Linked DNA regions of Tautonia rosea. The protein of the gene in region 1 interacts with the protein of each later gene in a pairwise test. Links are inferred from orthologs where the notes say so. Each region holds a gene or a part of one and is shown in the gene's direction. Other genes may lie near its edges.

Evidence for each region.
Region 2: the proteins of def (region 1) and HG800_RS05940 interact in binary tests that used the Escherichia coli proteins (3 or more experiments, as listed by UniProt). The link is inferred for Tautonia rosea from one-to-one orthologs.

The regions. Positions count from the first base shown.
Region 1 is NZ_JABBYO010000004.1:71,925-87,071, reverse strand. Bases 5,086-8,037 are described here. They hold def (peptide deformylase), read left to right. Parts: upstream 5,086-6,213; coding sequence 6,214-6,861; downstream 6,862-8,037. Other genes in these bases: fmt (methionyl-tRNA formyltransferase), read left to right, coding at 6,930-7,946; HG800_RS07980 (ABC transporter ATP-binding protein), read right to left, coding at 5,086-5,595. Also shown: HG800_RS07995 (DUF4340 domain-containing protein), read right to left, coding at 1-1,645; HG800_RS07990 (GldG family protein), read right to left, coding at 1,733-3,544; HG800_RS07985 (ABC transporter permease), read right to left, coding at 3,566-4,321; more of HG800_RS07980, read right to left, coding at 4,618-5,085; tRNA (N6-isopentenyl adenosine(37)-C2)-methylthiotransferase MiaB, read left to right, coding at 8,188-9,657; HG800_RS07960 (SMI1/KNR4 family protein), read left to right, coding at 9,654-10,409; HG800_RS07955 (ArnT family glycosyltransferase), read right to left, coding at 10,453-11,958; HG800_RS07950 (lysylphosphatidylglycerol synthase transmembrane domain-containing protein), read left to right, coding at 12,183-13,268; HG800_RS07945 (glycosyltransferase family 2 protein), read right to left, coding at 13,231-14,289; HG800_RS07940 (sugar phosphate isomerase/epimerase family protein), read right to left, coding at 14,252-15,147. UniProt on the Escherichia coli protein: Removes the formyl group from the N-terminal Met of newly synthesized proteins. Requires at least a dipeptide for an efficient rate of reaction. N-terminal L-methionine is a prerequisite for activity but the enzyme has broad specificity at other positions.
Region 2 is NZ_JABBYO010000003.1:133,577-148,672, forward strand. What follows is about bases 5,993-8,893. They hold HG800_RS05940 (aspartate-semialdehyde dehydrogenase), read left to right. Parts: upstream 5,993-6,882; coding sequence 6,883-7,905; downstream 7,906-8,893. Other genes in these bases: purD (phosphoribosylamine--glycine ligase), read right to left, coding at 5,993-6,606; HG800_RS27930 (hypothetical protein), read left to right, coding at 7,930-8,058; HG800_RS05945 (hypothetical protein), read left to right, coding at 8,043-8,423; truA (tRNA pseudouridine(38-40) synthase TruA), read left to right, coding at 8,426-8,893. In the rest of the region: HG800_RS05900 (MFS transporter), read left to right, coding at 1-402; HG800_RS05905 (hypothetical protein), read left to right, coding at 424-663; cobA (uroporphyrinogen-III C-methyltransferase), read left to right, coding at 683-2,224; HG800_RS05915 (hypothetical protein), read right to left, coding at 2,250-3,305; HG800_RS05920 (hypothetical protein), read right to left, coding at 3,421-3,603; HG800_RS05925 (Hsp20/alpha crystallin family protein), read right to left, coding at 3,756-4,235; HG800_RS05930 (Hsp20/alpha crystallin family protein), read right to left, coding at 4,294-4,737; more of purD, read right to left, coding at 5,071-5,992; more of truA, read left to right, coding at 8,894-9,196; HG800_RS05955 (glycosyltransferase family 4 protein), read left to right, coding at 9,209-10,405; HG800_RS05960 (ArnT family glycosyltransferase), read right to left, coding at 10,334-12,214; HG800_RS05965 (hypothetical protein), read left to right, coding at 12,432-13,676; HG800_RS05970 (hypothetical protein), read right to left, coding at 13,706-14,164; HG800_RS05975 (3-keto-disaccharide hydrolase), read right to left, coding at 14,261-14,962.

The DNA.
Region 1 (15,147 bases):
CCTCAACCCACCGTTCGGCCCGAAGCCGCGAAAGCCCCTCGATCAGCATCATCGTCGCCAGGCGATCCGCCGGCGCGAGCGTCGGCTCAATCACCTCCCAGGTCCCCTGCGCCCCTCCGACGCCGGAGCTTGCCGACCGCTCCAGGGTCAGCGACCGCTCCCCTCGGGTCAGCTCGATCCGCCGGACCGTCCTCGGGTCCTGTCGCACCAGGGTTCGATCGCGTAACGCGAGCCGACCATCGGGAACAATCGTAAGCACCGTTCCCGGCAGGGCGAGCACGGTCTCCTCATCCCGTTCCAACTGCCCGTACACCAGCTTGCGACCAGCGTCGAATCGACCGATTTTCAACGACGCATTGGCCGATCGCTCGAACAGCGGGCCGTCGTCGTCTCCCGGCTCAGGCCGATCGAGCCAGACCGACACCGTCGCCGCCGGCGCATCTAGTCCTGACCGCTCGGCCCCCACCTCGTCCGCTCGGAAGAACTCAGCCGATTCCAAAGCGACGAGCGTTTCCAGCAAGGTCGCCACATCGAGCGCATCGGCCAACCCTTCGCTCGGCGATTGCACTCGCCAGCCGTCCGACCCCTTGGCAAGTTGATAGGTCTGGCCTCTGGCTTCAATCTGAATGCCCTGCACCTCGCTCGGTCGGAAATCGACGACCTTCCGGCTTCGCACCGCTTGCGGGTCCAGGCCGAGTTCGGCCACCTTGCGAGGCCGGACCACCAGCACATCATCCTGCCCCGCTCGCCTGGCAAAGCGCAGGTCGTCCTGGCCTTCCGGGGCGCTTCCCAGGTACGCCATCTGCGGCTCGGGGGAGCCGGTCAGCCCCGCCGGCAGAAGGGTGATGATGGTGGCGTTCTCCGGGTCGAGGCCAAAGGGGGCCAGATCCTCCACATCCTCGGCCGCGAACCCCTCAGCCCCGGCAATCGCCTCCAGTTCAGCCAGATCGGCGAGCAACCCGTTGATCGCTTCCGCATTGGCCGGCGCTCGGAACGGATGGACAATCCGCCACCGACCCCCATCGAAGACTACGTTGAGCCGCCTTCCGGGGCCAACCACGTTGATCGCCTTCACATCATACGTGTAAATCTCGAACAGCCCCCGCTCGCGCCAGCTCTGGGGGTCCACCGCGTTCGGCTCGACCCGAAGGGAATCGGTCAGGGTGATCGGCCCCCCCTCGGCCCTCACGTAGCGCAGGCGTTCCAGCTCGTCTCCCAGGGCGAGCGTGGCGATCGGTTCTTGATCCCCCGATCGAAACACCCGAATCACCCGATCCGCCGGCTCCAGCCCGAACCGCGCCGGGTCGCCTGCCAGGGTGCCCGCCTCAGGAGACGCCTGAAGCGACTTCAGGTTGTTCAGCAACCCCTCTGCCTGTCGGCGATCGGCGAGGGCGTTGATCGGCGAAACGATCTGCCAGGCATCGTCCCGTCGTTCCAGGGCGATCTGATCGCCCGTGCTCGGATCGTCAATTTCGATCCGGGTAATCTGCTCCGTCTCCACCTTGAGCAACTGCGGCAGGACCCGGCCTTGCATCGCCCTGCGTTCGTCGGCCGTCGGCACGCCTGCCGTCCTCGCCCACCAGAGCGCACCCAGGCCTCCGAAAAAAAGGACGAGGAGAACCACCGTTGCTCGCTTGCCCATCATCCCGCCACCTCGGCACCTGACGATTTTCGCCGGCAGTTTCCCATCCGACGCGGATTGGCCCGCCTCCCGATCAATCCGATCCGATCCTCACTCCCTTCGTGCCAGGTACGTGGCCATCCCCAGGCCCACCAGTACCGAAACGGCCAGCAAGGTCGGCAGCAAGACCAGCTTCGCCCTCAGGTTCGGCCCGGCCTTCAACACGCGGGCCACGTAGGTTCGAGGCGCGAGCCCGACCAGATCGGGTCGATCTTGCAACCCGCTGATCGCGTTGACGATCAGATCAAGATTCGCCACACCCACGGCCGCGACCGTCTGGTTGTCGGCTGCCGTTGGGCTGGAGATCAAGACAAGCCTCAACGTCAGTTCCGGCGAGCGCTCGGTCGGGCTCGGCCGATCAGTCACGGACGCCGCCACCACCACCGGCCCCGGTCGGTCCTCGTCCGCATCGCGCTGCGGGGGACCGGCCTCAGGCGTTGATTCGACGAACGACGTCCGCCCCGTCCGCAAGAGCGGCGTCACCAGAAACGCGGACACCGCGTCGGCTCCGGCCTTCACCTCGATCGGCGCCGCCTGAGGCATCAGAATCATCCGCCCCTCAATCGGCGCGACGATCGGCGGATTCTGCGCTCCCGGCTCGATCGGCACCAGGGGTAAATCCGCCCGCCCTCGGAAGGCCAAACCCGGATCAACCACCCGTCCCGGCCCGATCCCAACCCCCCACTCGTCCAGCCACGGTTCCAGACCACTGGGCGTCGCGTTGCCGACCATCACCAGAACGCGCCCGCCGGTGTCGGCAAATCCCCTCAACCGGGCGACCACGTCCGGCCCGATCGTCTCCTCGGGAGCGGCCACGACCACCACCGTCGCCCCTTCCGGCACCTGTCCGGCCGGGTTGAACGACACCGCCTTCATGCCGATGGATTCGAGCCTTGCCCGCAACTGCCCCAGCCCCGGGCGCCTCGGGTCCATCGCGTCGATCGACGGCTCACCGTGGCCGGTCGTGAAGGCAACGATCGGCTGTTCCCCCTGTTTCAAGCGGATCAGGGCCGTCGTCAGGGCCGCCTCTCCCAGAAACGAGGTCTCGGCCACGACGCTCGACCCCGGATCGTTCGGCACCTCGGCCGCGAACATGTCCGAATTGCGAACGATGATCCGTCTCGCCTCGTCCCCTTCGCCGTAGGTGACGAGCACGCCGCCCCCTTCGGTCAGGGCCAGGCCCGGGACCTGCTCGGCCAGCTCTCGGGCTCGCTCGGGGTCATCAAACGGGTTGAGCGTGTCGACCGTGATGCGGTCGGGCGCCTCGTTCTGATAAAGCCGCAAGAGCTGCCGGATGCGATCCACCTGCCCGAACACCCGCTCGCCCGACCCGAAAAAGAGGGTGAACGTCACCGGCTCGTCCAGGTCCTGGAGCTGGTTGATCGTCAACGATTCGAGCGAGTACGACCGATCAAGCGACAGGTCGATCGGCCTGCCGCCGTACGTGAACGCCAGCACGTTGCCCACGATCAGCACCCCGGCCAGCAACGCCCCGGTCATGCTCGCGTCGGTCACGCGGGCCATCCGCCGCAGGCTCGGGCTGGCGTGCCGATACTTCCGGTTCGACCACAAGGTCAGGAGCAACACGCCGAAGGCCATCGCAAACACCGCGATCGACTGCGGCACGCCGAAGCGCACCGCCACATACGCCCCCAGCAGAATCCCGAGCAGGCCGAACGTCGTGGCCGCGGCGATCAGGTCCCTGTAACGCGGCGGCGGCGCCTCGCCGGCACGTTCCGCCTCGGCCGCCTGGCCCAGCGGGGCCCCTCGCAGGAACCAGTAAAGCGCCATCGCCCCGACGACCACCAGGGCCACCACCACCGCCACTTCCCGCCCGAGCAGGTCGAAAACCCGATCACCCATGCCCATGTTCATCGCCTTCTGTTAGCTCTCCCTGCGGGCTTCAAGCACCTTCACCGCCAGGAACAACGCGAAGACGGTCACCGACAGGTGCAGCGCCACCACGCGCAGGTCGAGCCGCCCTGCGGCGAACTCCGAGAGCTGCACGTACACCGACAGGAACGACACCGCCTCGGCCCACTCCGGGACCACCTGATTGAGCACCGTGATCAACAGCATCGCCAGGAGGACCACGAACGTCCCAACCGCCGCTTCCACCTGGTTCCGCGTCGCGGCGCTGAAGGCCACGCCAATGCTCATGAACATCATCCCCATCGTCGTCAGTCCGACCGCCAGCGAGATCAACGGCTCCGGGTCCAGCTCATAGCCGCCCACTTGCTTGAGAAAGGGCAGGTAAATCGCAAACGGCACGAGCAAGGCCAGGTACATCACCACCCCGGCGATCCACTTGCCCAGCACCACCTCGGTTTCCGTCACCGGCACGGTCATCAGGCCCTCGATCGTGCCCGTCCGGCGTTCCTCGGCGATCAATCGCATCGTCAGGGCCGGCACCGCGATCAGGAGCGCCACCCAGAACATCCACGACCCCGCCACATAATAATTCATCGGGTTCAACTGCCCCGAGAACGACAGCACCGCCCTTGGCTCGCTCAAGAGCTCGACGAGCTGGAAGTAATCCAGCATCGCGATCACCTGAAACCCAAGTAACACAAAGTACGCCATCGGCCTCAGGAAATAGCTCGACAGCTCGCGTTTCACCAGTGCCGGGACGTGTCGCATAAGCCTTTTCAGCCGCCTTCAGGTTCGTTCGATCGTTCTGCGTTCTGGTGCTCGATTGGTCATCGAGCTCGCAACCAGGAGCTGGTTCCGTTGCGTTGCCTCCCTCTCCCCACGGGTGGGGAGAGGGCCGGGGTGAGGGGTCTTTGCCTCGCAGTCCGGGCTTCTCGATCCGACCGCAGCCCCTTACGCGGCCTGCGGCCACCCGCTCCCCCGCGAGCGGGGGCGAGGGTTGACGTCTACCCCCCGCTCCCCGCGTGCGGGGAGCGGGGTCCGTGTCCAGAACGCTGCCCGATCGCTCACGCCGCCTCCCCCTCATGATCGACGACCACCGCATCCCGGACCGCCCTCACGAACCGTTCTTCGAGCGTCGACCGCGACAGGTCCAACCGCCGCACCGCCCAACCGTTTTGGACGATCCGCCGGGCGATCAGTTCCCGGAGTTCCTCGATCCCCCCGTCATGCTTCGGCCGGATCTCAAAGGCACAAACCCCCGCATCCCCCTTGACCGCCTCCTCGACCGCGATCGGCCTCACCCCGGCAGCGCCCGGAGCCGTTTCCAATGCCCCTCGCACCGAATCCTTCGGCCCCCGCACTTCCACCTCGACCGACCGGCCCGACCGCAACCGCTCCAGCGGCTCATCCAGCGCAATCCGGCCCGAGGCAATAATAATGACCCGCCCGCAGACCATCTCCACCTCAGGCAAGATGTGCGTGCTCAACAAGATCGTGTGCCGTTTGCCCAGCTCCCGGATCAAGTCCCGAACTTCGCCAATCTGGATCGGGTCAAGCCCCGCTGTCGGCTCGTCGAGGATCAGGATGTCCGGGTCGCTCAGCAGGGCATCGGCCAATCCCACCCGCTGGCGATACCCCTTCGACAGGTTCCCGACCACCCGATGCGACACCGTACTCAGGCCGGTCATCTCAATCGCGTCGTCGATCGCCCCTCGACGCTTCGACCGCGGCACATCTTTGATTGAAGCCCGAAATCGGAGGAACTCCCGGACCCTCATCTCCGGGTACAACGGGACACTCTCCGGCAAGTACCCGATCTTCCGACGCACCTGAAGCGGCTCATCGAGCACGTCGTGACCGGCCAGCCGCGCCCGGCCGCTCGTGGGCATCAAGAACGTCGTCAACATCCTCATCGTTGTCGACTTCCCCGCCCCGTTCGGGCCAAGTAAGCCGACAATCTCCCCCCGGCCGATCGAGAAGCTCAGACCCTCGACCGCCCGCACCGAGCCGTACCGCTTCGACAGTTGCTCGACTTCGATCATGCGCCCGTTCGACTTCCGTCGCTCCCATCCCTGCCGCGCTTGCCGCTGATCCCCATTATTCCCCCTCCCTCGGCCCCCCTCAAGCACCCTCGCCCCGCGTTCCCGCTCAATCGCACTCACACCTTGCCAAACCTTTCTCGATCCCAAGTGACTACAACTGCCAATTTTCCCGATCATATCGTCGTCTGATCGTCACGCATTCCCATCCTCTTTCCCGCAAAGACAACCACCCATACAGTCAAGCTCCTGCCCGAGTCTCACCCTCCCGATTCCCCGCTCATGTGCCAAACGAACCCAAATTCTCGGCACCAATACACACCCAATACCTCGAACCCAACACCACCCATCGCTCGTACGAAACAAAGCCAAATTCCCCGCGCCAAACCAACCCAATCGGCTGCTTCGAAAAACGGAGCGAACCCATTTCTTGACGCAACCCCTTTACTCCCAACACCATCAAGAACTGGCAATCAGCGCACCGATCCCGAATTCAGGCCGAACCTCCCCTCGTTGAGACGCCGTGGCCACCGTACCGGTCTGGTGCGTATAATCGATCGATTCCTCCAGCCGTGCTCTGACCGCTGCCCACCTCGCCACGCCAAGCTCGGGAGTCCCGTCGTGCTTCGGATCGTGACCTTCCCCCATCCGGCCCTCCGCTACAAGAGTCAGCCGCTGCGCCGGATCGACGATGAATTCCGGGCCACCGTGCGCCGCATGTTCGACTTGATGTACGAGGCCAAGGGGATCGGACTGGCCGCCAATCAGGTCGCCTTGCCCCTGCGGTTCTTCATCCTCAACCTGACCGCCGACCCCGAGCAACCCGAGCAGGAACAGGTCTTCATCAACCCCGAGATCCTCAAGCGCGAGTCGGTTGTTGAGGAAGAAGAAGGCTGCCTCAGCCTCCCCACCCTTTACGGTAAGGTCCGTCGCTCAAAGAAGATCCGCGTTCGGGCCTTCGATCTGCACGGCCGTCAGATCGAGGCCGATGTCGACGGCTTGCTCTCTCGGGCCATCCAGCACGAGAACGACCACCTCGACGGCACCCTCATCACCGACCGCTTCGATGCCCCCGTCCGCGCTGCCACCGCAGCCAAACTCCGCGAGATCGAGGTCGCGTTCCGCAAGTCCCAGACGGACGGGGTCTTTGACGACGACACGGCGATCCAGGGCCGCCTCGCCGCGCTCGCCCAGCACGGCGGCATCCTGCCCGATGTCCTCTCCGACGCCGATCGCCAGCCCACCACCCCGACCCCCCAGAACGCCTGATCCATACCAAAGTCAAGTGACGTAACTTCTTCCTCAAAAGCGTGTTGCACCCTATTGGATTGCCCCTCATGCCCGCCCCCGCTGTCCGGATCGTGATGCTCGGCACGAAGGATTTCGCCCTGCCGACCTTTCAGGCCCTGCTCAAGACCGGGCACGAGGTCGTCGCCCTCATCACGCAGCCCGACCGCCCCCAGGGTCGCAAGCAGGAGTTGATCCCAAGCCGGATCAAGGAGGAGGCGATCCGCCAGGGCATCCGGGTCGAACAGCCGGAAGACGTCAACGCCGCCGAAGGGGTCGAGCTGGTCCGGTCGATGCGGCCCGACCTGCTCGTCACGGCCGCTTACGGGCAGATCCTCTCAGCCGAACTGCTCGGCGTGCCGCCGATGGGAGGGATCAACCTCCACGGCTCAATCCTCCCGAAGTACCGCGGCGCCGCCCCCGTCGCCCGAGCCATCCAGCACGGCGAAACGGAAACCGGCGTGACCGTCATCCGAATGTCTCCCCGCGTCGACGCCGGCGGCATGATCGCCGTCGCCCGCACCCCGATCGCCCGCGACGAAACCGCCGGAGAGCTGGAGGATCGACTCGCCCGCCTCGGCGCTCCCTTGATCGTCGAGGCAATCGACGCCCTCGCCGCCGGCACTGCCAAGGTCATTCCCCAGGAGAACACCCAGGCCACGAAGGCCCCGAAGCTGCGCAAGGAGGACGGGATCATCGACTGGTCCCGCCCCGCGCAGGAGATCCACAACCTCGTCCGGGCCATGCAACCCTGGCCGACCGCCTCGACCTTCTGGCACCCGTCCGATCCCGACAAGACGCCCGTCCGCCTGATCGTCCACCGCTCCAGCGTCGTCGAAGGGCTGGGGGAGCCCGGCCGGGCGATCGCGGCCGACGCCTCGGCATCGGGTCCGGGATTGGTGGTCGCCGCCGGCGAGGGGGCCGTCCGGCTCTGGTTCGTCCAGGTCCCGGGGAAGAAGCCCATGCCGGTCGATGCGTTTCTCCGAGGCCACTCGGTCCGCCCCGGCGACCACTTCGGACCGGAATCCTCGGAAGAACCGGTTGTCAGGAATCCAGGCATCTCGTAAAGTAATCTACCTACCTGTAAGGCCGATGAATGGCCTCACCCTTCAGGATGATCCCGCCTCAAGACGCGTTTCCCGCCCCTTTATTCCGGCCCGGACGGCTTCGAGGACCGCGGACCCACGTTTTCAAACCTCGTCACTCTTCGTTAGAATGGGAAAACTGCCGACGTTGATGACGATCGGTAGCCCTTTGGCCCTTCGCAACGCCGCCGGGTGGTCGTGCCCGTCGGACCGGAGCCTGACAATGTCGGACCCGGCGACTCCTCGGAAATCGCTCTATATCGAGACCGTTGGCTGCCAGATGAATGTGCTGGACAGCGAACTGATCGTTGCCCAGCTCCGCCGCGACGGCTACGAGCTGACCGACGACCTGCGCCAGGCCGATACGATCCTCTACAACACCTGCTCCGTCCGCCAGCACGCCGAGGACAAGGTCTATAGCGCCCTGGGCCGGATCAAGCACCTCAAGAACGCTCGGCCCGACCTCCAGATCGGCGTCATCGGCTGCATGGCCCAGAAGGACCAGAAGCAGATCCTCCAGCGCGCCCCTCACGTCGACCTTGTTGTCGGCCCCGGTCAGATCGGCCGCGTCTCCGAGTTGCTCCAGACGGCCCAGAACGAGCAGAAACCCCAGATGGCCATCAGCCTGGCCCGCAACGCCGGCAAGACGCTCGAAGTCCTCGACACCTTCCCCACCTACGACCCCGACCGCGCTCCCGAACCCACCCCCCAGGGAGCCACCCCGCATCAGGCCTTTGTCCGCATCCAGATGGGGTGCGACAAGTTCTGCACCTACTGCATCGTTCCCTCCGTCCGAGGCCCCGAACAGGGCCGACCGCCCGAGTTGATCGTCGAGGAAGCCCGACGCCTCGTCGATCAGGGGGTCAAGGAGATCACCCTGCTCGGCCAAACGGTCAACAGCTATAAATTCCGCCACGGCGACGGCCGGACCACCCGCCTGTCCGACCTGCTCGTCGCCCTCCACGACCTCGACGGCCTGCTCCGCCTGAAGTTCGTCACCAACTTCCCGCTCGACATGACCGACGACCTGCTTCAGGCGGTCCGGGATTTGCCGAGAGCCAGCCGCTACCTTCACGTCCCGGCTCAGAGTGGTTGCGACGAGGTCCTCAAGCGCATGAAGCGGCTTTACACCGTGGCCCAGTATGACGAGATGATGGCCCGTATCCGGGAAACGATCCCCGATTGCGCCGTCTCCAGCGACTTCATCGTCGGCTTCTGCGGCGAGACCGAGGAAAGTTTCCAGAAGACCGTCGCGCTGGTCGAACGCTCCCGGTTCAAGAACAGCTTCATCTTCAAGTACAGCCCTCGGGCCGGTACCAAGGCCGACGATCGCTTTGCCGACGACGTGCCCGAAGCGATCAAGAAGCGCCGGAACAACGAACTGCTCGCCATTCAGAACGCCATCAGTCTGGAAGACAATCGCCCCCTGATCGGCCAGACCGTCGAGGTCCTGGTCGAAGGCCCCAGCAGGGCCGCGAGCAAGCAGGGTGAACGTGATTCCAACAGCAGCGGCGTCACCCAGATGACCGGTCGGACCTCCTGCGACCGCATCGTCGTCTTCACCGGCAATCGTCGGCAGGCAGGTCATCTGCTGCCGGTGGTGGTCGAGAACGTCAGTGCGGTCACGCTCCTGGGTCGGGTCGTTACTTCGGAACGGCAATCGGTTCCGGTCACGGAGGCCGCCCTGTCATGAGCCCCATCACGGCAACACAAGACCGGTTGGAGGAGGCGGTCGGCACCTGGGCCCAGGCCTCGGGAGTGCCGTCCTCCTGGCTGCCGACTTCAAAAGCCCTGGCCGCGATCGGCGGCGGAGCCTCCGCCCTGCGTCCCCCCGTGCCCGAGGCCACGCTCAACGACTGGGAATACCGCCACGGCTTCGCCTTGCCTCGGGCGCTGCGTGCCTGGCTGCGGCTCTCCGACGGCTTCTATCCCGAGTCCGGTCCGGCGATTCACCCCATCGCCGCCATCGGCCCGATGGTCCCGTTCGCCCGAGTGCCTGGCCTGATCGTCCAGCCCGAGAGCTGGTTCGAACTGGGCAACCCGAACGAGGCCGAAACCATTTGCATGGACCTGGCCTATCGCTGGCTCCCCTGCGGCGATGCCCCCATCTTCGCCTCCGGAGACGACCTGACCGGCCTCCCACCCCGGATCATCGCCCCGAGCTTCGAGGCCTGGTTCGCCCGATTGCTCCGCGAAGGGGGCCGCGCGTACTGGCTCGACCCGGGCTTCGTCGGCCTCGGCGACCCCTGGGCCGAGCATCGCCGCCGCTCCCCCGCGCCTCCGCTGCCCGATCGGCTCCGTCGCCTCTTGCCCCGCGTGAACCTGCCCGTCGATTCCGGACTCGACGACTTCGCCCTCGCCAACACCCTCGGCATCTCCCGCTTCGACGCCGAAGCGTTGCTGCGCCACCTTCAGCACGATCTACTGGACGACCCCTCACACTGAGCAAACCATCGGCCGGTTCGCTAGGGCACGGTCCGCCCCGAGATCAGAACGCCGACCGGCTTCCCGAATCCGTCCGAACCCGCCGGTAGAGTTCCGCGTAATGGCCGAATGGATCAGACGGATCGCCGTAAGTCTCGACCAGTTCCAGCCCCTCAATTTCCGGCCGAATCTGCTCCAGTCCAACCGGTCCGAAGACCGCATACTCGAACGGCTCCAGCCGTACATTGAAGTAGAACGGATCGACGATCGCCTCGACCACGGGACGATCTCGCAGGAAGAACTCCAGCACATACGACCCGTCGGCGGCCACGAGGGCCCCGGGAGGCAGGTCGGCAACGATCCGGTCCACAAAGGGACCGACCCGGTAGTTGGGGTCGGTCCAGTGCTGGAGATGAGCCCCCAGCACCCGCAGCCCTGACCCTGGAACCATCGCCAGCACCAGCATTGCCGCCACGATCGCCTTCGCCCATCCTGTGCCAACCAAGGCCCCGAGCCTCGACGCCGCCCGGTCGAGCAACAAGCCGACCGGCACACTGAGCAGGGCGGCCGGATACCCGTAGTAATTTCGGATATGGTGACTCCCCATGAGCAGGACGAGCAACACCACCGCCGCCACCACATGAAACAGCACCCGTCGCGATTGCCCTTGATCTGCCTTCCGGGTCACCTCGGCCATCAGCCACAGCGTGCCGAGGCCGTACAGCCCCGCCTGAATGGGGCCGACGTGGTCGAAGGCATTCCAGGCCTGAAATGCCAGCACACCTGGCAATCCCACAATCGTCTCTCCCAGGCCCGGACCCGCGCGATCGAGCACATTCCCGCCGAACTGGATCCGGAACAGCTCCGGGTGCATCGCGATCATCGGCAGCCAGAGCCCGAAGACCGCCAGGGCCACGGCCGAGTAAACCGACGCCTCGCCGATCCTCCGTCGCCAGGGCCGACCGCCGACAAGCAAGGCCAGCCCGACCTGCGCCGTCGGCACCAGGCCGAGCGGGTGGCAGAGCATGCTCAGGCCCGCCATGACTCCGCCGAGTGCCACGTCTCGCCAGCGTCGGTCGTCTCGGGAAACCCACCAGACGGCCCCCAGCCCGAAGGCGATCGCCGCCATGTCGGGTCGGGCGGTCGTGGCGGGAAAGAGGAAGGCCCGCGAGAACAGGAAACTCGCCGCCGCCAGCAAGGCCGCTCGGCTCGACCCCGAGCAGCGCCGGGTCAGGTCGCAGACGATCGCGACCGCCACCAGGCCGGCGATCATCGACGCCAATCGGGCCGGGGCAAGGCCGTCTCCCAGAACCAGGTGAACGGCCGCCTCCAGGTAGAAGCCGAGCGGCGGCAGGGTGTAGAGAATCTCGTCGGCATGGTAGTAGATCGTCTCCGGGTCCCGAGACGGAATGTAAGGGATCTGGGGCAGGCCGCTCCGCAAGATCATCATGCCCGGAACGCCGTAGAAGCTCTCGTCCTGGCCGGCTCGGGTGCGGCCGAACAACGGAATCTGCCAGACCAGAACGACGGCCATCATCAGAACCAGAGAACGTCGATCGGACCAGGTCATGAACGATGTTCCTCGGGGGTCTTCGTCGGGGCCGCCTTGCCGTCAGAATTGCGGCAACGGCCCAAACGGCCGCGTCACCGATGCGACCATCCAGGTCCTTGGCCAGCATCAGACGTCGGCCGACCTGTCCAGGTCTGGTTGACACACTTGCCAGGCTTCACTACGTTTGCTCAAGCGTCGTTCGACGCCCGGTCGTCCCTTTCTTGCCGCCGACGAGAAGCCGTATGACGCCTCCCAAGCGCACCGTCCGTCTGATCATCGGCTACCTGGTCCGCCTCGCGGTCGGGTTGGGACTGCTCGGCCTGGCCATCTGGACCAATCGTGATCAGATCGCCGAAGTCCTGGATCAAAAGATCAACTACGGGCTGTTTGCCATCGGCTTCGTGCTCTATTTTAGCGGGGCCGTGCTGGCATTCCTGCGCTGGTATGTCCTTGTTCGTGCCCTCGGCTTGCCGTTCCGGGTACGCGACGCGTTGCGGCTGGGATTCATCGGGCTTCTGTTCAACATGGTCATTCCGGGAGCCGTTGGCGGAGACTTCGTCAAGGCGGCCTACCTGATGCGCGAGCAGTCGCGCAAGACGCAAGCGGCGGCCTCGGTGGCGATCGACCGCATGATTGGCCTGCTCGGGATGTTCCTGCTGGCGATGATCGTCGGGGCCTTCGCCTGGAACGGGGTCGAGGCCCCCGTGCGTCGTCTAATCGGGGCTGCGGTGTTCATGTCGGCCGCGGTCATCGGCGTGATGGCGGTGGCCTTTGCCCCCCCCTTGTATCGCCCCCTGGCCGAGCGCTTTGCCCACCGCCGGAAATTTGCGGCCGCGCTGCACGAACTGGCCGTCATGGGCTCATCCTACCGACGCCGGATGGACGTGGTGGTCGGAACGGTAGTGATGTCCTCTTTAACCCATGTTTTGAACATTTTTGCATTCATTTTCATCGGCCGGGCCCTCTTCCCCGAGGTGCCGGGGCTGGCGCAGCACTTCCTGATTGTTCCCCTGGTTTTGTTCAGCACGGCCATTCCGTTGCCGTTCGGCGCGCTGGGCGTCTCGGAACAGATCAGCGGAGTCTTGTTCAAGCTGGCCAACTACGACGGTGGTGCGGTCACGATGATGGCCTTCCGCGTCGCCCAGTTCCTTGGAGCCCTCATCGCTCTGTTTGTTTACCTGGCCAACGCGGGTCAAGTTCGGGAGCTGACCCAGTCTCAGAGGAGCGACGAGAACGAACCGGCGACGGCCGGCGAACCAGCCGCCGCGATCCCTCCCGGCTCGGGGCCCGTCACGAGGGCTCCGCAGGCAACCCCGGCGGATCACTGACCTTGGCTTCCTGAAGCACCTCGCCCAGCAGATACGTCGGCTTGCCCTGCGATTCGTAATAGGTCCGCATCACCATCTCGGCCACGACCCCTGTCACAATCAACTGGACCCCGGCCAGAAAGAAGGTGATCGCCACCTGGGGCAGGGGAGTCTCGACAAAGTCCTTCTTCGGAAAACCCATTGCCGGATAGCCATACTTGTAGAACAGCATGAACCCGAACGCCGCGACGCTTAGGGCCAACGCATACAGCCCGACCCGGCCGAAGAAGTGGATCGGCCGCTGGGCATAACTCTGATAGAACCGAATCAAGATCAGATCAAGCACGACGTTGAACGTCCGACCCAGTCCGTACTTGGTCCGACCGGCCTGCCGAGGCCGATGGTTGACGACCAGCTCAGCCACCTTCGCCCCTTGCCACGAGGCGAAGACAGGGATGAACCGGTGCATCTCGCCATAGAGCCGGACCCCCCGCAGGACCCTCCGGCGATAGGCCTTGAGCGTGCAGCCGAAGTCGTGCAAGGGGACCCGCGAGAGCCGCGCGACCAGGCGGTTGGCGATCTGAGACGGCACCCTTCGAGTCAGCCACTTGTCCTTGCGGTCGCGACGCCAGCCGGAGACGACGTCGAACCCCTCGTCCAGCTTCTCCAGGAGTCTCGGGATGTCGTTCGGGTCGTTCTGGCCGTCGCCGTCCATCGGCACGAGGACCTCGCCCCGGGCCAGGTCCATCGCGGCCGAGAGCGCGGCGGTTTGCCCGCAGTTGGTCCGCAGGAAGGCGATCCGGACGTGATCCGGGTCCGTTTCCTGGATCTCCCGAAGCTGGGACGCGGTGCCGTCGGTCGAGCCGTCATCGACGAAGATGACCTCGAAGCGCAAGGGAAGCTGCCCGAGCGCTCCGGTAATCTCCGCGTGGAGCGGCCGAACGTTCTCGACTTCGTCCTTCACGGGAATCAGGATCGACAGGTCGATCGGAGGGCCGTTCGGCTCAGCCCCCGAGGTACTGGATGAGGTGGCGGCGGGCAATGATCAACGACTCCTTACGCTTTTCGAGCGAGCCTTCGAAGGCGCGGTCCTCAATCTCGATGGCGACCGGACCTGTGTAGCCGACGTCGGAGAGGGCACCGAAGTATCGGCCCCAGTTCACGTCTCCCAGGCCGGGGATCTTGGGCGTATGCCAGAGGTTCGGATAGCCCATGATCCCGTGCTCATCGAGCTTCTCGCGGTCGATCCGAGCGTCCTTGGCGTGGACGTGGTGCAGTCGGTCCTTGAACTCATAGATCGGGGCGATGTAGTCGACCATCTGCCAGATGAAGTGCGACGGGTCGTAATTCAGGCCGAAGTTCGGGCTGGGAATGTCCTCGAACATCCGTCGCCAGATGCTCGGGGTGGTGGCCAGGTTCTTGCCCCCCGGCCACTCGTCTCGGGTGAAGATCATCGGGCAGTTCTCGATGCCGACCTTCACCCCGTTCTCCTCGGCCAGGGCGATCAAGGGCCGCCAGACGTCGAGGAACCGGGGCCAGTTCTCATCGACCGACAATCCGGGATCGCGGCCCACGAAGGTTGTGACCACGTTGACCCCGAGGGCGGCTGACGCCTCGATCACCCGTCTCAGGTGGGCGATCTCTCGCTCGGCCTGCTCGCGGTCGGGTTGCAGGACGTTCGGATAATATCCGAGCGACGAGAGCGAAACCCCCTTCGAGGAACAGAGGACGTGGATGCGCTGGATGTCGTCGGCATCGAGGCTTTCCACGTCAATGTGCGTGACCCCCGCATAGCGGCGCTCGGCCTTGCCGGGAGGCCAGCAGCAAGCTTCGATGCACGAGAACCCCTGTTCGTGGGCGAGGTCGAGCACCTGTTCGAGCGACAGGTCGGGCACGATGG
Region 2 (15,096 bases), on another replicon or contig:
ACCGTTCTCTGGCTCCTCCCAATACTTGCGGCTCCCCTGCTCGCGGCCTGCCCCGTGGTCGCGGGCCCCTGGATGGTGGCGGCGTCTGGGACGCTTGGCCTCATTGTCGGGCTTGGCCTGCCGGTCTTCATCAGCTACGGACAGCAGCTTGTGCCAGAAGGGCCCCGGATCGCCAGCTCAATTACAATGGGCGTGACCTGGGGCCTCGGTGGAGCCTTCGTGGCCGGGATCATGGCCGTGAGTAACCATCTGGGCCGACCGGAACTGGCCTTCATCACCTTTGCCGCCTCCTCCTTGCTGGCGGGCCTGGCCTGTCTCCGGCTCCCCGAGCCGGGTAAACACCTGATCAAACCGCCTCCGGTCGTCCTCGACCCGGCTCGACCGGGGGAGGCCGTCGCCTGATCGACCGGAGCACGCGGCCCAATGAACCTCGCCGCCTTTGCTTTGTTGATCGTGATGGTGCTCGTCCTTCCAATTGTCTTGCTGGTGCAATTCATGATCGATTGGATCGGCGATCGGATCGAGGACCACTGGCCCAACCAAACCCGCGCAGCGTTGCTTCGCTTTTGGTTCCGATTGCTCGCGCCGCTGGTCCTCTCGGTCGTCTTGCTCATCCTGTTGATTGCCTTGATCCTCAACAGCCGAATCCTTCCCCACGCTTGACTCTCCCGCTGAAGACGCCATGAACACGCAGGTCGGGACCGTAACGCTGGTCGGCGCCGGCCCTGGAGATCCAGGGCTGTTAACCCGAGCCGGCGCTGAGGCGATCGCCCGGGCCGAGGTGCTTGTCTACGATCACCTGATCCAATCTCGATTGCTCGATCTTGCCCCACTTTCTGCCGATCGCGTCTTCGCCGGCAAGCAGCGGGGCCGATGCCCGGTCCCTCAGGACGAGATCAACGCCATGCTCGTCCGCTTTGCCCGCGAGGGGAAAGCGGTCGTGCGCCTCAAGGGGGGCGATCCCTACGTCTTCGGCCGAGGGGCCGAGGAGGCCGAATATCTCATCGCTCACGGCGTTCCCTTCCGGGTCATTCCGGGAGTCACTGCGGGGGTGGGCGCGACCTCTTACGCCGGGATTCCCGTCACGCACCGCGACGCGACCTCGGCCGTCGCCTTCATCACCGGCCACAACGAGCCCGGCGACCCGAGCGACCGCATCGACTGGCCCGCCCTCGCCCGGTTCCCCGGCACTCTCGTCTTCTACATGGGCTTCCGGCACCACGCAGCAATTTGTGCCACCCTCATCCGCCTCGGCGTGGCTCCCTCGACCCCCGCCGCGATCGTTTGCAATGGCTCCACCGCCTTGCAACGCACCGTCAGCGGGACGCTCGCCACTCTGGCCGACGTGGTTGCGGCGGCCGGTCCCGGCATCGGATCACCCGCCTTGCTCGTCGTCGGTCAGGTGGTGTCGCGTCGTGAGCCTTTGGCCTGGTTTGAGCGCCTCCCGCTCTTTGGTCGGTCGATCGTCGTCACTCGACCGATCGGCGAATCGGACCGCTCCGCATCCGATCTTGAAGCCCTTGGCGCCGAGGTCCTGATCGCCCCGACTGTCCAGATCCTTCCCATCGACGACCACGCGCCGATGGACGACGCCATCGACCGCCTGCCTTCCTTCGATTGGCTCGTCTTCACGTCCGGCAATGGCGTTCGCTACTTCCTCGACCGTCTCGAAAGCCGAGGACGCGACCTCCGCGCCCTCGGCCACCTGAAGCTCGCTGCCATCGGCCCCGCCACCGCCGAGGCTCTGGCTCGTTACCGACTCCGAGCCGACCTCGTCCCCGACTCATTCCGTTCCGAAGGCCTGGCTGAGGCGCTCGTCCCACGTGTCTCCGGCAAACGCGTCCTCCTGGCCCGCGCCGATCGGGGCCGCATGATCCTTCAGGAACAGCTCGCTCCCATCGCCCACGTTGAACAGATTCCCGTCTATCGCAACGCCGACGCCGACACCTTGCCCGCCGACGTGCTCGACTGCCTTGAACGCGGCTCGGTGGACTGGATCACCCTGACCAGCTCAGCCATCACCGCTCGTTTGCACACCTTGCTCCCGGAGTCGGCCCGAAGCCGGATCGCCTCAGGATTCATCCGCCTGGCCAGCATCAGCCCCGTCACGAGCGAGGCCGCCCGCCGCCTCGGCTGGCCCATCGCCGCCGAGGCCACCGAGCACACCTGGCCGGGTCTGCTCCGGTCCCTGATTGGTGTTGAGACAGGCCAGCAAAATCATTAAATCCCGAAGGTCGGATTGCACCGACTCAGGGCGTCTCGGGGGCAAGAAAAAGGTCGCCCGGAGTCGTTGTCCAGTTGGCCCCTTCTGCGTAGGGCGTCCCGCCGTCGTCCTGACCATCGGGGCCGACCGAGTAGAGGACGAATCCGGGGGCTGCTTCGGAAGCTCGATACACGAAGGGACCGCCGGTGAAAGGATCGGTCGGGAGCTTCTCGAAGAAATCCGGCACAAGCTGGTCCAGTCGGTCGGGCGGTGCGTTGTGGCGTGCTTCGAAGCCTCGAATCGCGAGATCAATCGCCAGCAGTCGAGCCATCGTTGAGGCTCGCAGCCAGGAATTCCGCCCCGCATCCAGAGCCGGGATGAGTAGCCCATCGAGTTTGCCTCGGACCCCTGGCACAAAGGTTCGGGCGAATTTCAAGCCCCGAGGGGCGGTTTCGAGGCCCCAGGCCGTTTCCAGGGCGATCGTCTTCTCGATGTCGGGCCGTTCGGCATCGAAGGCCATGACTTCTCGGGAAATCCTCCGGCATTGCTCCATGTCAAGATCGTCGCGGAGACTCCGAAGCCCTTCGACACCGGTCCGTTCGATGGCGACGCCCACAAGTGCGTGGAGCAGCAGGCCGTTCCGAGTCCCGTTTCGCGACAGTCCGAGGATCGCGAAGCAGCGCTCGGCTGCCTCGTCGATTCGTCCCTCCTCCTGCGCGACGATGGCATCGGCCAGCATGAGGCGTGCGAGCATCCGGAGTGTACCGAGTTCCCGCATTTCCGCGTCGGCTTGGGTGAAACTCAGTGGTACGCCACTCGGCAGTTCGAGCCCCTCGTCGGCGAGTTCCAGGGCATCCTGATTGGCGAGAACCCAGACCCGTAACTCAACCGGATCAGCCTCATCAATCGTGCCTTCGTTCGGCGGCGAACCTTCGATCATCAAGCCCGCCCGGACAAGCAAGTCAAACCCGTTCGGGTCCGGTATGGGTGGGGGGGAAGGGGGGCCTGACTGTTGGGCAAGGGCCAATACGATCGCACCAATGCTCACGATTCCGAGGGTTGCGAAGACCCATCGCATCCGGCGTTGTGGACGGCTGGACATCGAAGAACGCTCCACAAGAACGATGCCCATCGGGCCTGAAGTCTTGCGGGAACATTCGTCCGTCGGCGCGAGTTATTCAACGAGTGACATGGGGAAAGATCAGGGGCTTTCCCGACTAGCGCAGTTCTCGATACGTCTCGACCCCCTGCCAGATCACAAATGCGGCCCCCAGGATAAAGAGGATATCCAGGACGATGAATCGCCCGAAGATGCCCAGGGCCAGATCAAGTACGAAGAGGAGGGCCACCAGCCCCGCGACGATCATCGACGCGAAGCAGAGGATCTTCTCAGTCTCCATGACGGACGCGCTCCAGGCGGACGACGGACGGGAGGAGAGTCCTTTAGCTTGACTCTACCACATGCGACGGGGCCACAAGGGGCTTATCATGCCCGCGCCGGCCGAGCCGATCAAGCCAGCGACCCCGGCCGTTGCCGGGAAGATACGCGAAATCAGGAAGCTGGGCCATTCCCATCGAGCCCCTTGATCTCGATCCGACGCGGCTTGGCACGTTCGGCCTTCGGCAACGAAATCCGCAACACCCCATGTTTCAATTCGGCTGAAATCCGAGAGCGATCCACTTCATCACTCAGAATAAAGGTCCGCTGGTAGCAACCAAACGGAAATTCCTCCAGGAGCGCCGGGGCCGATTCGGGCACCGACCGCCGTGCTTCGGCTCGGAGTGTCAAGAGATTGTCTTCCAGATCAATCGCCACCGACTCCTCGACCGCTCCGGGCAGATCCGCCAGCAGAACCAGGCCGTCGGGCTCCTCGAAAATGTCGATCAGGGGGGTCTGCACGAAGGCCTGAGCAGATGTCGGTCTGGCCTCCGAGGGTTCTGACACCGAGGCCCGAGCGGGTGCTTCGGCGGGGACGCCTTCCCGCTGAGGACGGCCGATGGACACCGGAATCGGGCGCTGAGGGGTCGACATAAACAAGCCTCCGGAATCATCCAGGGAACCAGGATTCGACCGCATCGACGCCTCACGCTCAACCCAGGCTGGCGACGGCGATCTGTCGAGGACGGGCCTCGGCATCCTTGGGAAGAGTGACGGTGAGCACGCCGTGCGCGAATTGGGCCGAGGCTGCAGCGGAATCGACCCGCTCGGGCAACGTGACCGATCGGCCGAAGCGGCCGAAAGGTCGTTCCTGACGGCGGAAACAATCGTCCGAGGCCCCCTCGGGCCGCCGACGTTCTCCACGTAGCGTCAAGGTCTCTCCGGTGATCGTCAGGTCAATCTCCTGCGGATCGATCCCAGGAAGCTCGGCGGTGACGTAGTACAGGTCCCCCGCGTCATACAGATTGATGGCCGGAAACGGTCGCGCAAACCGCACCCCCAGCGACTCGAAATTGCCGAGAAGCCGTCCCACTTCCCTCCGGATCTCCCGAAACGGGTCCCAGGGGCCCGAGCCTTGCCACGGTAAACCATTCATATACGACTCTCCCGCCTCGTGATCGGAATACGATTGAACGATCACTGATGGGAATGGATCGGTGCATTTCTCGTGCCGCATACTCGTAAGCGGGCAAGGTGCACGGTGTGTTTGAGTCGCAATGCCTTGTTTTGAAAGAGGTTGTGGAAACGTATCGCGTTTGCTGGTCCTCGTGGGCTCACGAGGACTCTGCACTCGATCCTGCAAGAATGGCAGGTCTTCCAGGAAGAGTACGCCCCGAGGCGCTGAAGGTGCCAGATCGGCAGCCTGGTGGTGTCGACCGGGGGCTTCCTCCCGAACATCAACAGGACGAAGAAGTGTTGCTGACGGATGTCATGTGTGATCGGTGGTCCCGTCGGTTGTCGGCGCGGGTTCGACCTTCAAGGCCCGATCGGCGATGTCATGACGATACCAACCGCCCGTGAATCGGATGGCGGCCGCGGCCTTGTAGGCGCGTTCGCGAGCCTCGGCGATGCTGTCCCCGATCGCCGTGACGTTCAAGACCCGGCCACCGTCGGTCACGGTCCGAGGCCCTTGCGGCTCGTTCCGCAGGGTCGTTCCGGCGTGGAAGACCTTCACGCCTTCGACCCGATCGGCCTCGTCCAGACCGTTGATCGGCCGGCCGCGGTCGTAGTTGCCCGGATAGCCTTCGGAGGCCATGACCACGGTGATCGCCGGCCTCGGGTCCCAGTCCAGCTCGACGGTGTCGAGCCGCTCATCAACAACCGCGTCGAGCGCATCGAGCAGGTCGGAACGCAGTCGCATGAGAACTGCCTGAATCTCCGGGTCGCCGAAGCGGACGTTGAATTCCAGAACCTTCGGCCCTTGCTGCGTGAGCATCAGGCCCGCGTACAGGACCCCCCGGAACGCTTTGCGTGATCGTTTCATGGCATGAACGATCGGCACGAGAATCTCGCGCTCGACTTCGACCATTAGTTCCGGCGTGACGATCGGGGCAGGGGAGTAGGCCCCCATGCCTCCCGTGTTCGGCCCTTCGTCGCCGTCGAACGCCCGCTTGTGGTCCTGGCTCGATTCGAGCGGAATGATCGTTCGGCCGTCGGTCAGGGCCAGCACACTCGCCTCAACCCCGTCGAGCCGTTCCTCAATCAGGACCCGATCCCCGGCCCTCCCGTATGCCTGGCGGACCATGATCTCGTCGATCGCCTCGAGCGCCTCTCCCAGGTTCCGGCAAACGTACACTCCTTTGCCCGCCGCCAGACCGTCGGCCTTCACGACCAGCCCGATCGGCCGGGTCAGAACGTATCGCCGGGCCTCCTCGATCGTCTTGAACCCCCGACGCTTGCCCCGTTCATCAAACTCGACCTCGGCCGACCCTGGAAGAATCACCTGGCGAGGGTCGAGAATCGCCTCGATCGCCTCGATCGCCTCGGCCGCGGTTCGGCAATGCTGCGTCCCTCGAACCGGAGACTTCCCCTTCGGCCGTAGCGTCAGGGCCACTTCCCGCGAGAGCACGTACTGCTCGGCATCCGGAGCCGATCGGAAGACGCGAAACTCGGCCGTCGGAATCCCGGCCTGCCGCATCAGTTCCTTGGCGAAGATCTTGCTCCCTTCCAGCTCCGCCGCGTCCTTGCGAGGGCCGAAAATTCGCAACCCCTCGCGCTGGAAGGCATCGACCAGACCGTTGACCAGGGGCTCCTCGGGACCAACCACTGTCAGGCCGATGTCTCGACTCTTGGCGAACCGGATCAGCTCTCGGGTGTCCTTGGGATCGATCGCCACGTTCTCAGCGTCGCGAGCGGTGCCGGCGTTCCCCGGAGCGCAATAGACGGTGTTCACACGGGGGGATTGGCCGAGCTTCCAGCAAAGGGCGTGCTCACGACCACCCTTGCCAATGACCAGAACGTTCACGGATCGACTCCCTGCGACTCTCCGGATCGGCCCGGCGAGGAGCCGGCTCATCCTGTTTTCGTGGCTTGAAGCAGATCATTCTACTCAGCGACGATCAACTTCGCGCCGCCATCTTTTTTTCAACCGGTTGACGAGCCCAGTCGTCCCTCCACTTCGTGAGCGTTGGAGACGTGGTTTCGCATCCGTCGATCCGCTAGAATTCATCATCCTGATAATGCGCCCGGCCGTTGGGCCGATTAGCGCTCGAACGTGTTTGCCAGAGAGGAGCGATTTGCCGTGAAGCGCGTTGCTGTGGTCGGGGCCACCGGGGCCGTCGGAGAACGGATGATTCGGTTGCTGGAGGAACGCGCGTTTCCGGTCCAATCGCTCACCTGCCTCGCCTCCGAACGCTCGGCCGGGGCCAACCGAACAGCTCGGTTCGAAGGGCAAGAGATCCCCGTCGAGCCGATCCGCGAGGAGGCGTTCCGCAGCATCGACATCGTCCTGTCGAGCGTCCCTGGCTCCGTCTCCCGCCAGTGGAGCCCCATCGCCGCCTCGGCCGGAGCGGTCGTCATCGACAACTCCAGCGCCTTTCGCATGGACCCCGACGTTCCCCTCGTCGTCCCCGAGGTCAACGCCCACGACATCCCGAAACACAAAGGGATCATCGCCAACCCCAACTGCTCGACCATCCAGATGGTCGTCGCCCTCAAGCCGCTGCACGACGCCGCGACCATCCGCCGCGTCGTCGTCAGCACCTATCAATCCGTCTCCGGGGCCGGCCAGAGCGGCCTGGTCGAGCTCGAAGAACAGCTCGAAGCCCTCGTCCACAAACGCGACTGGCCCGAGCCGTCGAAGTTCGCCCACCCGATCGCCGGCAACTGCCTGCCCCACATCGACGTCTTCCTCCCCGACGGCTACACCAAGGAGGAGCGGAAGATGATCGACGAGACGCGCAAGATTATGGGAGACGAATCCATCGAGGTCGTTCCCACCTGCGTCCGCGTTCCCGTGCCGTACTCGCACAGCGAGTCGATCCTCGTCGAGTTCGATCGCCCGCTCTCTCCCGACGACGCCCGAGCCCTCTGGGCCAAGGCCCCCGGGATCACCGTGCTCGACAACCCCGAGCACAACCAGTACCCCCTCGCCGCCGACGCTGAAGGCCACGACGACGTTTTCGTGGGACGCATCCGGCAAGATCCCTCCCGCGCCAACGCCCTCTTGTTCTGGTGCGTCAGCGACAACCTCCGCAAAGGCGCGGCTACCAACGCGGTGCAGATTGCCGAGGAACTGGTGAAGCTCTCCCCCGTCAATTCCTAACCGCCTTTCGGACGGACGATCGGCATGACCTCCCACCCGCTTGACCTCGACGCGGCCCGCTGTCGCCTCGTGCTCAACGACCTGAGCGGGGAGGAGGTGCTTGCCGTCGCCGAGCATGCCCTTAATCAAGGGCGCTGGTGCGACGAATTCTGAGTCCTCGTTGGCCAAAAGACCCCTTGATCTGGGAGGTTCGTCCCATCTTCGAACGCGGTCTCAGGACGCTTGGTCTGGAACGTCCCAGCCTCGAACAGGCTCTCATTAGCGTCGGTTGCTGGCGGTCGATGCAGATCCTCGATGGGACAACCTCTCCCGCCCTTGCCGCCTGGAGTCTTCGCCAGATCGCCGGTAAGCACTGGTCCCATTGCGATCCGCTCCTTCCGTTCGTCTCGCTCGACGAGGATTGCCAGTCGGCCGAGGGGGAGCACTGGCGCACGGTGCAGGCGCGGTCTGATCGAGCCATCGTCGAGGAGGCCCAACGATTCCTGCTCGACCATTTGAACGCCTTCCCCCAACCGTGACGATGCGGAACATCAAGCTCACCCTCTGCTACGACGGTGCCGGTTACCACGGCTGGCAACGCCAGCCGGGACGTCCGACGATTCAGGGCGAACTCGAATCAGCCATCGAGCAGATTCTCGGCGATCGGCCGACGACCCTGGCCAGCGGCCGAACCGATGCCGGGGTCCACGCGATCGGCCAGGTGGCGACGTTCGAATCCGAGACGACCTTGCCCCCCGACGTGCTCGTTCGGGCCATCAATGCCAAGCTCCCGCGATCGATCCGGGTTCTTCATGCCGAGGATGTCCCGCTCGACTTCCACGCCACCCTCAGCGCAACAAGCAAACGCTATCGTTACGTGATCGACAATTCCCGGATCCCCGACCCCTTCCAGCGTCACTCTTGCTGGCACGTCGGCTACCCGCTCGACGAGCAGCGCATGCACCGCGCCGGCCAGGGCCTGAAGGGGACCCATGACTACCGTAGCTTCGAAACCGAGTGGCCGAACCGCCAGACCAGCATCCGCACCATCTTCGACATCGCCGTCTCGCGTCACGAACACCTCGTGCATGTCGAGGTCGAGGCCGACGGCTTCCTGTACAATATGGTCCGGGCGATCACCGGCACGCTCGTCCTTGTTGGGAGTGGTCGACGCCCCGAAACCTTCGCCGCCGAGGCCCTCGCCGCCCAGGCTCGCCGCGAGGCCGGACCGACCGCTCCCCCTCAAGGTCTGTTCTTGCTCTACGTACGGTACGACGGCGTACTCCCCTCTACGACCCAGGAGAGGCCCTGACGCCTCGGCTTCATGCACATTGTTCATGTCATCACGCGATTGATTCTCGGAGGCGCTCAGGAGAATACCCTCTTGACTGTCGAAGGATTGCACCACCGCTACGGCGATGACGTGACCCTCATCACCGGCCCCGCCGAAGGCCCCGAGGGAGATCTGTTCGACCGCGCCGAGCGTCAGGGTCTCCAGGTCGAGCTGATGCCTGAACTCGTCCGAGCCATCCGCCCGGGAACCGACTGGAAGGCATACCAAAAGCTCCGCCAGGCCATTCGACGGCTCAATCCCGAGGTCGTCCACACCCATAGCTCAAAGGCCGGAATCGTGGGCCGCGCCGCCGCCTGGGACGAGAAGGTACCACTCGTTGTTCACACAATTCACGGTCTCCCCTTCGGCCCGTCCGAGAAACCCTGGCGCAATCGACTCTACATCGGCCTCGAACGCTGGGCGGCAAAGCGGTGCCATGCCATTGTCAGCGTCTGTGACGCCATGACCGAACAGGCCCTCGCCGCTGGAGTCGGAATGCCCGAGCAGTTCCAGACCGTCTACAGCGGCATGGAGGTCGAGCCCTTCCTCAACCCGCCCAGGCCCCGCGACGAGATCCGCCGCGAGCTTGGCCTCGCTGATCACGACGTCGCCTTTGCCACCGTCGCCCGATTGTTCGAGCGCAAGGGGCACGAGGACATTTTGGAAATCGCCCCCCGCGTCCTTCGCCAGAACCCGAACGTCCGATTCGTCTGGATCGGCAGTGGCATCCTCCGCGATCGGCTCGAAGCCGAGGCCGATCGGCTCGGCATCCGCCACGCCATCCATTTCACCGGCCTTGTGCCGCCGGATCGCATTCCGGAGTTGCTTAACGCCTGCGACGCCGTTCTGCACCCGAGCTACCGGGAAGGCTTGGCCAGAGTCTTGCCTCAGGGGTTGATTGTGGGCCGCCCGGCGATCAGCTATGACGTGGACGGGGCACGGGAGGTCGTGCTCCCGGAGACGGGTATCCTCGTGCCGTTCCTCGATCGCGATCGGCTTGCCTCGGCCATTCTCGAACTGGCCGAAAACGCCGACCGGCGAGCAGCCCTCGGAGCCGAAGGCCGTCGCCGGTTTGCCGATCAATTTCGCAAGGAAACGATGGTCGATCAGCTCCGATCACTTTATACGGAGCGACTCCAGGGTCTCTCGTCCCCGGGCGACGGTCGGCACCGGGCCTCCGTCGGGTGAGGTGGTCCCCGGCTTCGGCCGGATGACGACGAGCGTCAATTCCTCGTTCCGGAATCGCTCGACGTTGAACCCCTCCACCTTGCCCCGTTCTTCGACTTGCAGACGAGGGTGATTCCGGAGCATTTCCAGTTCCAGGGGCATCAGGGCAGAGACGAGCGCCCCGGTGCGTCGGGCGTAATTGTCCGCATCAACCCGGCCGAGGAGTTCGGGAATCGGATAGCCGATCGAGTAAATGATCCCCGGCGGCTTGAACGACGCCAGGACTGGCACCGCCCCCTCGGTTCGCTCGATCCGATCGAGAGCCTTCGCCACCTTCTGCGGCAGGCGGTAGGGCTCGACCGAGGGCAGGAACCAGGCCCCGACGATCAGCATCACCACCGCCCACGACCCGACCAGGCTCGCCGCGGCCCGTTCCGTCGCACCGTTGCGCAGACGATCCACCGCGTACAGAGTACCCAAACCGATCACCACCGCCGCGGCCAGGCAAGGCCAACGCAACTGTCCCGGCAAGGCCACCGCCCCGGCCAAACCACCGACGCTCAACGCAATGCCGACCCCGGCGAGCAACCCGAGCGAGGTGCTGCCGAGCGTCCATCGCCGCAGGTTCAGCTCCGATCGCGACAGGGCGACGATCAGCCAACCCACCGCCAGGGCACAGGCCGGATACGCTGGCAAATAGTAGTGGATGATCTTCGTCCGCATGATTTCAAGCAACAGCAGCGGCCCGATGATCCACCCCAGCACAAACGCCGCCTCGGGCATCTGCCGCCGCTGTCGCCAGAGACCCACCAGGCTCGCCGGCAACAACGCCGACCACGGATAGAGCAAGGGCAAGGTCAAGGCGACGTAATAACCCGGGAAGCCTCCGTGCGTCTCGATCGCCTCGGTCGCCCGCTTCACCACGTGGTAGCCCCAGGCCACGCTGAAGAACGACCCCTCACTCAGGATGCCGATGGCGACATACCAAGGGGCCGCAATCGCCAGGAACAACAGGAACCCCCAGTTCCTCACGAACCATCGACCTGTAACCCGAAGCGTCAGCGCGATCATCGTGGCAGGCACCGCCACCAGGCCGGCCAGGCCTCCTCTCGCCATTGCCTCTCGGAAGCGAAGGCCCTCATCCAGTCCCGTCGCATCGGGCCAAAGCGGTCCGAGCAAGCGACGATACCCGGCCGTCGGACCTCCCCACCACCAGGTCATGATGGCGGCCGAGATCAGCATCACCGGACCCGCCGGTCCCTTGGTCAGGACTGAAAGCGCAAGACAGGCCCAGAACGACGCCGTCAACCATCGGCTCGCCCGCTGTCCGAGTTCCCAGACGGACCACTGAGCACCAATCAACCAGAGCAATAACGTCGCATCCGTCGTCGCGAGCTTTGACTCCGCGACCATGATGGGCGCCGTCGCCAGGGCCAGGGCGGCCCATCTCCCTTGTGCCGGCCCGAACAGCCGGCGACCAAACCCCCAGATCAAGAGACAACTGGCCGTCCCCGCCAGCGACGAGGCAAGCCGAGCGCCGAACGGATTGTCTCCTCCGATCGCCGTTCCGCCGAGCATCAGCCAGTAAATCAGGACTGGCTTGTGATACCGCGGTTCGGCGTTGAACGTGGGTTGGATCAGGTCGCCACTCTGACGCATCTCTCGCGTACAGCCGGCATAGCGCGGTTCGTCGCGGTCCCAGAGGCTCGCCCGGCCATTGCCGGCGAGGTTCAGGGTCAACGCCAGGAGACCAATGAGGACAGCCTCTCGCCAGGGTGGTCGACAACGACCTTCGTGGGGGGCTTCGGCAAGCGTTGCGGGAGCGTCCAACGGTTCCCTCCCTGGGGGTCAATTGCGATCCTGGGCAGCACTCGCATCCGTGCTCGGGGTGGACTACCCCGGCCACCCAATCCCGAGGCGATTCTGGCTCAATTCCAGACGCTTCGGGCTCGTCGCGAGGTTTCTATAATCGATCGGCTCGTTCCTGTTGAGCCCGATTTTCTTCGAAGTCTTTCGACCGGCCCCGCGGCCGGGGAGCCCCCTTGCCATGTCCCAGGCCGAAACCGAGGCCCAGGCACTGCTTCGATCCGGTGCCCTTTACCCCGAGCGTGTGGGGCTGCAGCCGATCGATGGACTTCTGATCTTCTTCGGCGTTAAACACGGCGCTCTTTCACTCTATTTCGGAAACGACCCAAGTTACCACTTCGACCTCGAAGGCCGCTGGCACCGCTGCTACGTCCATCCCAGTCATCATCTTCGACGGCTCGATGGCTCAACCCAGGCGATCGATCGACCTCGGGTGAACCAGCAGATGCTCCTCGACCGTCGGACCCTGGACGATGCCGAGGCCGCGGCGCTCGATGAGTCCATCCGTCAGATGGCTCTCAACCTGATGTCCCGGCTCGATTCGGGAGCCTTGACCCTCATCCCTCCTCCCGCTCCCGCTCGACCCGTCGAACCCGATCAGCTCCGGGCTTTCCTCTCCCGGATCGCCTCCTGGGACACCGATCGCTGGGCCGAGCACCGCCGATTGTATGCCAGCACGTACGGCCCGCTTCCGATTCTTCCCCCCGACAGCCAGGATGCCCTGGTCCTCCAGGCGACCGTCCCTTCTGTCTTGGGAAATGCGGTCGAACTCCAATCTCCCGAGGCGTTCACCGCCCATTGCCGAAATGTTGCCGAGCTTCTCGGACAGGGACTCCTCGCGTACCGAAACCTCTTTCTGGCCGGTCCCGACGTCCTGAACCACCCGCCCGAGGTGGTGGAATCGTATCTCCGGATCGTGACCAATGCCTTCCCCCTCGCCGAATCCCCCGCCCCTCCGAGACGCTCGGATCTTCCGGTCGATCGCCCCCATCGCGATGGCATTCACGCGACGCTCGGCAGGTGCGCCGGCCCCTTGCCCGACGCCTCCGCCTGGACCCGATACCAGACGCTCGGCCTGCGGCGCGTGACCTTTGGCCTTGCCTTTGGCGCCGTCTCGGACCCGTCGCTGCCGGTTTCCCCTCGTGACGAACTGGGTCGATTGGTCGGGGACGCTCGGGCCGCTGGCCTTGCGGTGAGCCTGGTGATCTGGTCCGGACCGTTGCCACCCTCGGCCGAGGCCGAGGAGCGTGACCGCACCGTTGCCCTGATCGAATCCCTGCCCCTCGGCAAGGGCGACCACCTCTACACGGTCGAGGAGGACGAGACGGCGGGTCCGGCGACCGCCCTCCGAACGGCTCTGGGTCCGCTCCGGAAGTCGCTTGGTGTGAAAGTCTTACCCTACAGTCTTCGCAAACAAGGACTTTGAGCGTCTTTGATCACTCTCCCGCCGATCCATCAGTCCGTCCCCGCTCCCGCCGGGATCGGCTCCTCCTCAGGAGTCTCGACCGGATCGCTTGGCGCGGGAAGGTCGGCCTCGGCCTTGAGCCGTTGCTGCGTGGGATCGGGCATCCCCTCGGGCCAGATGTAGAAGCCTCCTCGGTGAATTGGGGCGATCTCCCAGGTCCCCCAGATTCCCTTTCCTTCGTTGAAGCCCGAATAGAAGACATCGTGGCGGCCGACGTATTTCTTGACCCAGCGGCAGGAGCCGTCTTCCAGGTCGTAACGTCCCCGAACCAGGAACAGGCCGACCCGGTCGCGTCCTTCTCCCGAGAGAACTCCCTGACGAAACGTTAAATGCAGTTCCATCCCGTGACGACCGGGCAGTTCCTTTTGCAGGAAGAAGCCGACCCAGGGACCAGACGGAAACCGGGGATCGGCTTCATTGGCGGGGATGGGGGTGTCCGACTCGCTCATAAGTCGCCGAACTCCAATCGTCGATTCAAGAAAGGTTCGGTGAGAGTCCGCGTCGAACCAGACAGCCGAAGGAAGGTCGTTCCCCCTCCGTGGCGATCAGTCGTTGAGTTCCTTGATCCGGACATTGCGATACCAGGCCCGTGCGCCGTGGTCCTGAAACGCGATGTGCCCGACGCGAGGGTGATCCTTGATCGCCGTCAGAAACTTGTGCCGAGAGCCATCCGGGCGCCGGCCGGGCTCGGTCCATTCTTCGGTATTGAGGCTCGCGGTTTTGGTGCCGTTGACTGAGACTTCGACGACCGGGCCTTCGCAGCGGATCTCAACCTCATTCCATGCTCCGGCCGGTTTCGCCACGTTCGAGGCTGCGGGAACCAGGTCGTAAATCGCCCCGAAGCTGTGAATGCCGGTCCCTCCCTGGCCGACCTGGCACTCGAAGCCTGTCCTCGGGTTCCGGGACGGGGGGCCATGATGCCTGATCGGATCGACCAAACGCACAAACACGCCCGAGTTGGTCGTTTCGGTGTCTTGCTTCACCTCGCATCGAAGGATGAAATCCTCGAACTCGTCCTCGAAATACACAAAAGCCCCGCCATTGCGATACACCTGGAGCGATCCCTCGTCGATGGGGCCGTCGTACGGCTCACCATTGCCGTTTCGCCAGCCTTCACTTGAGTGTCCGTCGAACAGCACGCGCCAGCCATCCTCGATCGACGGAGGGGTTGCGGTGGTCGCGTCGATCCCCGTCAAACTCAGGCTCACGCCGACGGCCAGAACGGCCGGAAAGGGCAGACGTGTCATGATGCCGGGCTCCTTCGGTGCGGTTCGGAGGCGATTGCCACTGTACTCGTACCCAGGCGCCGGCTCAACGCTCGATTCAAACTCTCGGAGTTCCCAGGCCGTTCGAGACTCCCCGGCCGATGGCTCCTCGCAGA